DNA from 3 places in the Shewanella psychrotolerans genome. Region 2 is predicted to be linked to each of the others. Evidence: predicted binding sites of a transcription regulator. Region 2 holds the regulator's gene; each other region holds the start of a gene.

Region 1 (3,291 bases), 230 kb from region 2:
ACCATACGCTATGTGCTTGAGCACAGCGAAGCTAAAGCCATTTTTATCGGTAAGTTAGATTATTGGGCCGACCAAGAGGCTGGCGTTGGGGGAGATATTCTCAGAATGGCGATGCCCTACGACACCATGCCAGCACAATACCAATGGGATACCTTACTTAACCTTGGTCAACCACTGGTTGATGCCCCTGCGCCTACATCCGAACAGATAATGACCATTATCTATACCTCAGGTTCTACAGGTAAACCAAAAGGAGCAATGCAAACATTCAACAGCTATGCCTGGACCTGTAAAGCCGTCGTTCGCGATCTAAAAACCGATAGCAAAGACCGCTTATTATCATACCTACCACTGGCTCATATTACCGAGCGTGTTGCGATAGAAGGCTCCTCTTTCTATTCCGGTAGCAGCGTTGCCTTTGTCGAGAGCCTCGACAGCTTTATTGCTGATGTCCAGCGTGCACAGCCCACGGTGTTTTTCTCCGTGCCTAGGCTGTGGAGCCTATTCCAGAAAAATATCATCGATAAGATTGGTTATGCCAAACTTAACTTCCTGCTCAAGTTACCAATTATTAGCGGCATAGTGAAAAAGAAGATCCACCAAGGTTTAGGACTAGAACATTGTCACCTGCTGGGATCAGGCTCCGCTCCAATCCCACCATCACTGATCGCTTGGTACCATAAAATTGGCCTCAACATCAGTGAAGCTTGGGGCATGACAGAAAACAGTGCCTACTCAATTATTAACCATCCTTTCGATGCTCGTAAAATTGGTACCGTTGGTCATGCTATTGAGGGATGCGAGATTAAAGTCGCTGAGACGGGTGAGCTATTAGTTAAGAGCCCTGGTCTGATGCAAGGCTACTACAAACAACCTGAAGCAACTGAAGCCTGTTTTGACGAAGATGGTTTTTTCCATACCGGCGATCTATGTTCCATCGATAGCGATGGCTGCGTCACCATCACTGGCCGAGTAAAAGACAACTTTAAAACCTCAAAAGGTAAATATATCGCCCCAGTGCCAATTGAACGTAAATTGGCACAAGATCCTCATGTCGAACTCATTTGTATTATCGGCTCAGGCTTGCCTCACCCTATCGCACTGGTGCAGCTATCTGAAGGCGCAGCATTGCAGCCGCGAGAAGAGGTTCGCACCTCACTAAAGGCAACCTTAGACAGCATTAATCCGAACCTAGAGTCTCATGAAACTGTCGATGCCATTGTCGTGGTCAGTGAAGCTTGGGATGTCGAGAACGATGTGCTAACACCAACACTAAAAATTAAGCGTCACGTATTAGAAGCCAGATTTAGTGCAAAGGTCGATGGCATTCGTGGTGGCAAGGTGCGCTGGGAAGATGAGATAGAGTGAGCTCAATTCATCTATCTAGAGGGCACGTTTTTATACGTGCCCTTTTTATTTGGGTGGCTATTTGGGTCAACAAAATTTACTCTCTATATAGCAAAATTGGGTTGCTAAAGAACGCCGAAAGCCTACCCTCGCTGGCTGTTAAAAGGAATGGCTATAGCCTCAACCCGTAAAGTAAACCGCGGGTAATTGTGGCAAGATTGCGTTCACACAAAACTCTGATAATATATGTATATATTTACAGTAATTGAGTTATCTAACTTCTAAATGACTCAATTAATCAAATAGGTATAAAGCGTGGATAGACTCGATCTTATGGCTGTAACTGAGCTAAAAGGCGTAGCGACCAAAATGGCGCAACGACTAGAAAAGCTCGGCATAAAAACAGTCCAAGACCTGCTGTTTCATCTACCACTACGCTACGAAGATCGCACCCAAATATACCCGATAGCCGCGCTCTCCCCTGGCAGCTATGGCACCATAGAAGCCACGATTCAATCATCACAAATTATTCAGGGGCGTAAGCGCATGCTCACCTGCACAGTGAGAGATGATACGGGCATGATGACGCTACGCTTCTTTAATTTCTCGGTTGCGCAGCGCAACGGCCTAGAAAATGGTGCTACGATTAGAGCCTATGGCGAAGTGCGCCGCGGCAAACATCATCCAGAAATTATTCATCCAGAGTACAAGGTGCTTCACACCGACAGTGATCTAAACTTGAGTGAAACCTTAACGCCAATCTATCCCACGACAGAAGGGCTTAAACAGGCCAGTTGGATAAAGCTTACCGACCAAGCACTCGCGTTATTAGCCCATGGTGCACTAAAAGAGCTATTACCACCTCAGCTGCAGCCAAATCAGATGTCGCTAAATGACGCGCTGCAACTATTGCATCGCCCACCGATTGGCGTCGCCCTCTATGAACTAGATCAAGGCACTCATCCAGCGCAACAAAGATTGATCCAAGAAGAGCTGCTCGCCCATAACCTCAGCATGTTAAAACTGAGACAGCGCAGTAATCATGACGCGGCAGTCTCGATGACAGCCACCGGCCAACTGCTTAATCCGTTTCTCGCATCTCTGCCTTTTAGGCCAACAGGGGCACAACAGCGAGTTGTTGCCGATATCACTGCCGATTTAGGGTTAAACCATCCTATGATGCGCTTGGTGCAGGGCGATGTAGGCTCAGGTAAAACATTAGTGGCCGCATTAGCCGCACTGCAAGCCATAGAAAGTGGCTATCAAGTTGCAATGATGGCCCCGACAGAGCTGCTGGCAGAACAACACGCGACTAATTTCGCTGCTTGGTTTGAACCACTTGGGTTAACCGTTGGCTGGCTAGCGGGTAAACTTAAAGGTAAGGCTCGCAGCCAATCATTAGCGCAGATCAAAAGCGGTGAGGCTCACATTGTGATTGGCACCCATGCAATTTTCCAGGAGCAAGTGGAATTTAATAAACTGGCACTCATTATTATCGATGAGCAACACAGATTTGGTGTCCATCAACGATTAGGGCTGCGGGAAAAAGGCATTAATCAAGGCTTCCATCCTCATCAATTGATCATGACGGCAACCCCTATTCCTCGCACCTTAGCGATGACAGCCTATGCGGATCTCGATACCTCCATTATCGATGAACTGCCACCTGGACGAACACCTGTAACTACCGTCGCTGTGTCTGACAGCAGGCGCTCCGAAGTCATTGAGCGCGTACGCCAAGCTGCATTACATGATAATAGGCAAGCTTATTGGGTCTGTACCCTCATCGAAGAATCTGAAGTATTGGAGTGCCAAGCCGCTGAAGATACCGCCGAAGAGCTAAAACAACAATTGCCAGAATTATCCATTGGCTTAGTGCATGGACGAATGAAACCTGCCGAAAAACAAACCATTATGGCTGATTTTAAAGCAGGAAAGATTCAC
Region 2 (3,291 bases):
GGCTCTTGGCAACAACTTCTGCATGTAAAATCTGTGGCTTCTTGTCCGACATGAATGTCCCTGATAAAAATGACGTTTGCTTCACAGTCCAATCTTACTATGATGTGATTAATCCACAACTCTACCGATGGAATTTTTTCAAACCACAATATGTTTCCATGGAATAAGATAGATACAGTGCTACTCGATATGGATGGCACACTACTGGATTTGCATTTTGATAATCACTTTTGGCTCAGCCTAGTGCCTCAAACCCTTAGCCATCAAAAAAACTTGCCAATCGAGCGCGCAAGAACCCTAGTAGAAGCCGCCTATGACAAAGTCTTTGGCACCTTAGAGTGGTATTGTCTCGACTACTGGGAGCGTGAACTCCAACTTGATATCATCGCCTTGCACCGCTCGATTGTCGACAGAATCCAAATGCGCCAAGATAGTATGCCATTTCTAACCGCCTTAGGAGAGCAAGGAAAATCAAGAATACTGGTGACCAATGCCCATCCAAGCAGCCTCGCACTAAAACTTGAACATACTGATTTAGCTGCTGGGCTAGACCATATGCTATCGAGCCATGCAACGGGGTACCCTAAGGAAGCCCCCCAATTTTGGGAGACGCTTTTCACACAATATCAACTCGACCCAAGCCGATGCTTATTCATTGACGATAGTGAGCCGATCTTACAAGCCGCACAAAAAGCAGGTGTTGGTTATCTGCTTGGAATTAAAAACCCCGATAGCCAAAAGCCACTCAAGTCATTTAACGACTTCCCAGCAATCGCAGACTATCACGATCTATTAAATAGCCTTTTAACCAACAGATAAGCATAGGAACAAGTTAAATAAAATGAGATAGCTAATGGTTTTAGGCAAAAAGCTGGTTAATACTTGCACTACCATAAATACTGTATATACTAACAGTTACTGTATGGAAAGACAGGATAGATAATGAGACCACTAACACCCAGACAAGCTGAAATTTTAGAGCTAATTAAGCGCAATATAGCCGACACAGGCATGCCACCTACTCGAGCTGAAATTGCCCACAGATTAGGCTTTAAGAGCGCTAATGCTGCAGAAGAACATTTAAAGGCACTAGCGAAAAAAGGCTGTATAGAGATCATGCCAGGAACATCTCGAGGGATAAAGCTCCCCCAAGAAGATGAACCTGAAGAACTCGGTTTACCGCTAATCGGTCAAGTTGCCGCAGGTGAACCCATACTAGCCCAAGAGCATGTGGAGCAACACTATCAGGTCGATCCAAATATGTTTAGACCCTGTGCGGACTTCCTGCTACGAGTGCGGGGGGACAGTATGAAGAATATTGGCATCTTAGAAGGCGATCTACTTGCTGTACATAAAGTTGAACAAGCACGTAATGGACAAGTCGTCGTCGCTCGAGTTGAAGATGATGTCACGGTTAAGCGTTTTGAAAAGAAAGGCAACACCGTGTATTTGCATGCCGAAAATGAAGATTACTCACCTATAGTGGTTGATCTCGCTAATCAAAGCCTAAGCATTGAAGGCTTAGCGGTCGGCGTTATTCGCAACGGAGACTGGCAATGAACAATTTAATCGGTAATGCGCCACGTCATCCTGGTCTGTGGGTTGATATAAATAAGCAACTAAAACCATCCCACCCAAATACTATTTCCACCGTGTCAAGCAGCACTCAAGGCAGACAAGAGTTACAAGCGTTAACACCACAGCTAGCTAGATTAAGTCAACAAGGACAATGGGTCGTGCTAATCAGCCCACCGAATATTGGCTATAAACAGATGCTCGCAGATGCAGGGGTTCGTATGGATCGTATTCTACTCGTGCATACCAAAGATGAAGTCGAAGCACTTTGGGCGATGGAAAAAGCACTCACAAGTGGTACATCCAGTGCGGTGATTAGTTGGACTCAATCGCTCGATGCAAGAGATAATCGTCGCTTACAAATCGTCGCCAAAAACACTCGAGCACTGGGTGTCGTTATCGAAGATGCAAATAGTCACTTACCTGTAACAGCCCGTATGCAGGACGATCTAGGCATACAACAAGCCTGTTTATTTAGTTCATTGCATTAATCGATTTACTCCTCCTTTCCATACAAAAGCCCCGCAAGGGGCTTTTTTGTCGCTGTTTTGTTTAGAAAAATAAAATAAAAGTGATCTTGATCAATATTTGAACACCGATTAAGTTAATAGTAGATATCAACGATTATTTGTTATATCCGAACAATTTAGCTGTCGACGCAATTGAGCCCGTGAGAAGTCTTCTCTTGTGTCAATTCGTTGAAATTAGCCTGATATATTCAGCCGTAAGTGCAAGCGTGGTCACCACCAGCAATAACATTTACACCACCAGCGCACTTTGAAGTCATCGTTGCTTTTTTGGGAACCGAAGAGTTTGCATAGAGCCGAGACATACTGTGTGGCTCTTCTTTGTAGTTGCCTTCGCAATTGACAGAGGAGAAGTCTAGTGAAGCAAGTGTTGTATTATTTGCTGGCGTTGCTGTTTACGCCCCCCATACTCGCAGCCGATATGCCCCTCAACATGACAGAAGGGGTTACAGAGATAAGTGGAAGAGTGTTTGGCCTCCACATGACCATTCTCTACATCTGTTGTGCCATAGGCATTGTGGTCTTTGGTGTGATGATCTATTCGATCATCAACCATCGACGCTCTAAAGGTGCCGTTGCCGCCAACTTCCATGAAAGTACTAAAGTCGAAATTGCATGGACCATCGTTCCTTTCGTTATTTTAATCATGATGGCTATTCCAGCAACACAAACCCTGATAGCAATGGAAGACCCCAGCGATGCAGACTTGACCATTAAGATCACGGGTTCCCAATGGAAATGGCATTACAGCTATTTCGATTATGATATCGAGTACTACAGCCTGCTTGCAACGCCAAGAACACAGATAGAAGGTAGTGAAGCCAAAGGCGAGCACTATCTGCTTGAAGTAGATAAACCGCTCGTTCTACCAATTAATAAAAAAGTGCGTTTCTTAATGACTTCAGAGGATGTGATCCATTCATGGTGGGTTCCTGCATTTGCCGTGAAAAAAGATGCCAACCCAGGGTTTATTAACGAGGCTTGGACCCGTATCGATAAACCCGGTACCTACCGAGGTCAATGTGCAGAGCTCTGCGGTAAAGACCACGGCTTTATGCCTATCGTCGTCGAAGTGCTTTCTGAAGCTGATTTTGACAACTGGATACAAGACCAAAAAGCGCAAGCCAGCATTGCAGAGGCTCAAGCAAAAGCCTCTCTGAGCCAGACACTCTCAAAGGAGGAGCTGATG
Region 3 (3,291 bases), 1.1 Mb from region 2:
CTTTGAGTGTGGATGCGCCAGTGGCTTGCTTTTCTCTTGCTTCTAAGTCTTCGAGATAATCTGTCGCGCCTCGACTCAGCTCCCGCCATTCGTCTAACTCTGAATTATAGCCTTCCTTCAATACACCGCCATCACGGATCAGCATGGGGGGATTATCGACGATGGCACGGCTTAATAGATCATGTTCGTTTGGAAAGTCGCCTAGGCTTTTGGCTAAGGTGGCCAGATGGGCACTTTGGTAATGGGTCAATAAATGCTGAATTGAAGGCAGTAAAGATAGGGCTTGGCGCAGCCTTGCAAAATCTCGTGGACGAGCGCTGCGAAGTGCCAAACGAGCGATGATCCTCTCTACGTCCCCAAGCGCTTTTAATTGATCGTTTAGTTGGTCGAATTCACCAGATTCAAGTAGTTCTTCAACTGCATCATGACGCGCTCTAATTGTGTTGTGGTTACGCAATGGTTCATGGATCCAGCGCTGTAACATACGGCTTCCCATGGGGGTTGCTGTATTATCAAGCACAGCAGCAAGAGTATTATCGGTACCGCCCTGCAAATTTTTGGTTAATTCAAGGTTTTTACGTGTTGCAGCATCTAAAATGATGCTGTCGCACTGATTAAATCTGACGATGGCGTTGATATGCGGTAATGCTGTACGCTGGGTATCTTTCACATATTGCATCAAGCAACCAGCGGCCTGAATCGATAATCTTACATCGCCTAAACCAAATCCATAAAGATCTTTAGTGCCAAATTGTTCAAGCAGCAGTTTGTAGCTGGTATCGTAGTCAAATTCCCATTCAGGACGGCGACGTTTGCCGCGAAAAGCGCTAATTAGTGCCATCTCACTAAAATCTTCACTGTGAAGTAGTTCTGCGGGATTAGTACGCTGAAGCTCTGCCTCTAATGTCTCCGTTGTGGCAAGCTCTGTTACCACAAATCGGCCTGAAGAAATGTCTAAGGTGGCGTAGCCAAAACCGACTTTTCCATGATAAACCGCTGCTAAAAGGTTATCTTGACGTTCTTGAAGTAGGGCTTCGTCAGTTAGTGTACCTGGCGTAACAATTCGTACTATTTTACGTTCAACAGGCCCTTTTGATGTGGCGGGATCGCCAATTTGTTCACAAATGGCTACCGATGTTCTTAGCTGCACTAACTTGGCAAGATAGCCCTCTACTGCGTGATAAGGGATCCCAGCCATAGGGATAGGATCGCCACCACTTTTTCCACGAGCAGTTAAAGAGATCCCCAATAGCTCTGACGCTAATTTCGCGTCATCATAAAATAACTCGTAAAAGTCACCCATACGATAGAACAGCAACATATCGGGTGCTTCAGCTTTTAGCGTCAAATATTGACGCATCATTGGGGTATGCTTCTCGAGACTTTGAATATCAACTGCGTTCATGAAATGCCCAAGGTATCCTGCAAAAAAATTCTCAGTGTAGTAACGCTAAGATTACGATAAAAATGTTGTCGCTAATATTAACAATAAATTTAAGCTGGGTAATGATTTATGGTTATTAATTGTGTGATTTAGCAACGATCAATCGAAAACAACAAGTAAGTGCTTGTTTTGAATTTGATAAAAAATAATCATCAACAGTACTTGATACTGTATGATTGTACAGTATACTAGTTTGCATATTGAGACATAAGGCGTTGCGTGATTTTTAAACGACTCGCTTTATCCTAACGGATTTACCACAGCGCAGCGTCTGTGATTGAGAGGACATTACAATGAAAATAGATGCAAATAAAGAGAAAGCCCTTAACGCGGTTCTAGGTCAAATTGAGAAACAATTTGGTAAGGGATCCATCATGAAGTTAGGTGAAAACCGCTCTATGGATGTTGAGACTATCTCTACAGGCTCTCTATCATTAGATGTTGCACTTGGCGCTGGTGGTTTACCACTAGGGCGTATCGTTGAAATTTATGGCCCTGAGTCATCGGGTAAAACCACACTAACTCTAGAAGTCATTGCGGCAGCCCAGCGTGATGGCAAAGTCTGTGCCTTTATCGATGCAGAGCACGCACTAGATCCAATATATGCTCAAAAGTTAGGCGTAGATATTGATAACCTTTTATGTTCTCAACCTGATACTGGTGAACAAGCGCTTGAAATTTGTGATGCATTAACACGCAGCGGTGCGGTCGATGTGATTATTGTCGACTCTGTTGCAGCGTTAACACCTAAGGCAGAGATTGAAGGTGAAATTGGTGACTCTCACATGGGCCTAGCAGCGCGTATGATGAGTCAAGCAATGCGTAAATTAGCTGGTAACCTCAAGCAATCAAATACGTTACTTATCTTTATTAACCAAATTCGTATGAAGATTGGTGTGATGTTTGGTAACCCTGAAACAACCACTGGTGGTAATGCGTTAAAATTTTATGCATCTGTTCGCTTAGATATTCGCCGTACTGGTGCGATTAAAGACAGAGAAGAAGTTATCGGTAATGAAACTCGCGTAAAAGTGGTTAAAAATAAGATTGCAGCGCCATTTAAACAAGCGGAATTCCAAATACTATATGGACAGGGGATTAACCGTACTGGTGAGCTTGTCGATTTAGGTGTTGCGCATAAGTTGATTGAAAAAGCGGGTGCTTGGTATAGCTATAAAGGTGACAAAATTGGTCAAGGTCGCGCTAATGCTGGTAAGTTTTTAACTGATAACCCTGAAATTGCTGCAGAAATTGACACAGCATTACGTACTATGTTGTTGAGCGGCCCTAAAGTTGCCGTTGAATCAGCCGTCAGTGATGAAAATATCGACCTAGAAACAGGCGAAGTGTTTTAACTTTTAACTTGTTATGACAACTTCTGCTATGCATATCGCGGTTGGGCTACTTGCCCGCCGCGACTATTCCCGCCATCAAATAAAAACCAAGCTGATACAAAAGGGCTTTGAGCTAACTGAAATCGACCCAGTGTTAGATCGCTGTGTTGATAATGGATATCTTGATGATCAGCGTTTTGCTGCACTTTTATTGCGATCTCATATCAGTAAAGGGCACGGACATAATCGGATCCGCCAGTCGATGGCGCAGAAGGGGTTATCCAAAGAGACCATTGAAACTGCGCTCAATAATAGTGACTGTGATTGGTTTGAGTTAGCAAGGACAAAGGCCGATAAAAAGTTTGCTAGTAGTGGCGCTATCGTGGATCAAAAAGAGAGGGCCCGCAGAACTCGTTATTTACTTGCTCAGGGCTTTACTTATGAACAAGTGACGTATGCATTAGAGGTAGAAGTCGACTAGAAGTCATTGGCTTATGGGCTCTTGTTTTACTC

The links. The regulator LexA, encoded in region 2, represses DNA repair genes until DNA is damaged. The targets are predictions, from matches to a motif close to TACTGTATNNNNATACAGTA.
Region 1: a site for LexA is predicted at 1,592-1,611, ahead of recG (ATP-dependent DNA helicase RecG). Genes of this name have one in related genera too.
Region 3: a site for LexA is predicted at 1,611-1,630, ahead of recA (recombinase RecA). Genes of this name have one in related genera too.

The regions. Positions count from the first base shown of each region.
Region 1 is NZ_CP080419.1:349,780-353,070, reverse strand. Features, by position in the region: gene K0I62_RS01650 (AMP-binding protein) at 1-1,368, shown strand, start outside; gene recG (ATP-dependent DNA helicase RecG) at 1,663-3,291, shown strand, end outside.
Region 2 is NZ_CP080419.1:123,102-126,392, reverse strand. Features, by position in the region: gene nudE (ADP compounds hydrolase NudE) at 1-52, opposite strand, end outside; gene yrfG (GMP/IMP nucleotidase) at 151-819, shown strand; gene lexA (transcriptional repressor LexA) at 943-1,560, shown strand; gene K0I62_RS00565 (cell division inhibitor SulA) at 1,557-2,066, shown strand; gene coxB (cytochrome c oxidase subunit II) at 2,461-3,291, shown strand, end outside.
Region 3 is NZ_CP080419.1:1,194,028-1,197,318, forward strand. Features, by position in the region: gene mutS (DNA mismatch repair protein MutS) at 1-1,405, opposite strand, end outside; gene recA (recombinase RecA) at 1,738-2,799, shown strand; gene K0I62_RS05305 (regulatory protein RecX) at 2,813-3,259, shown strand.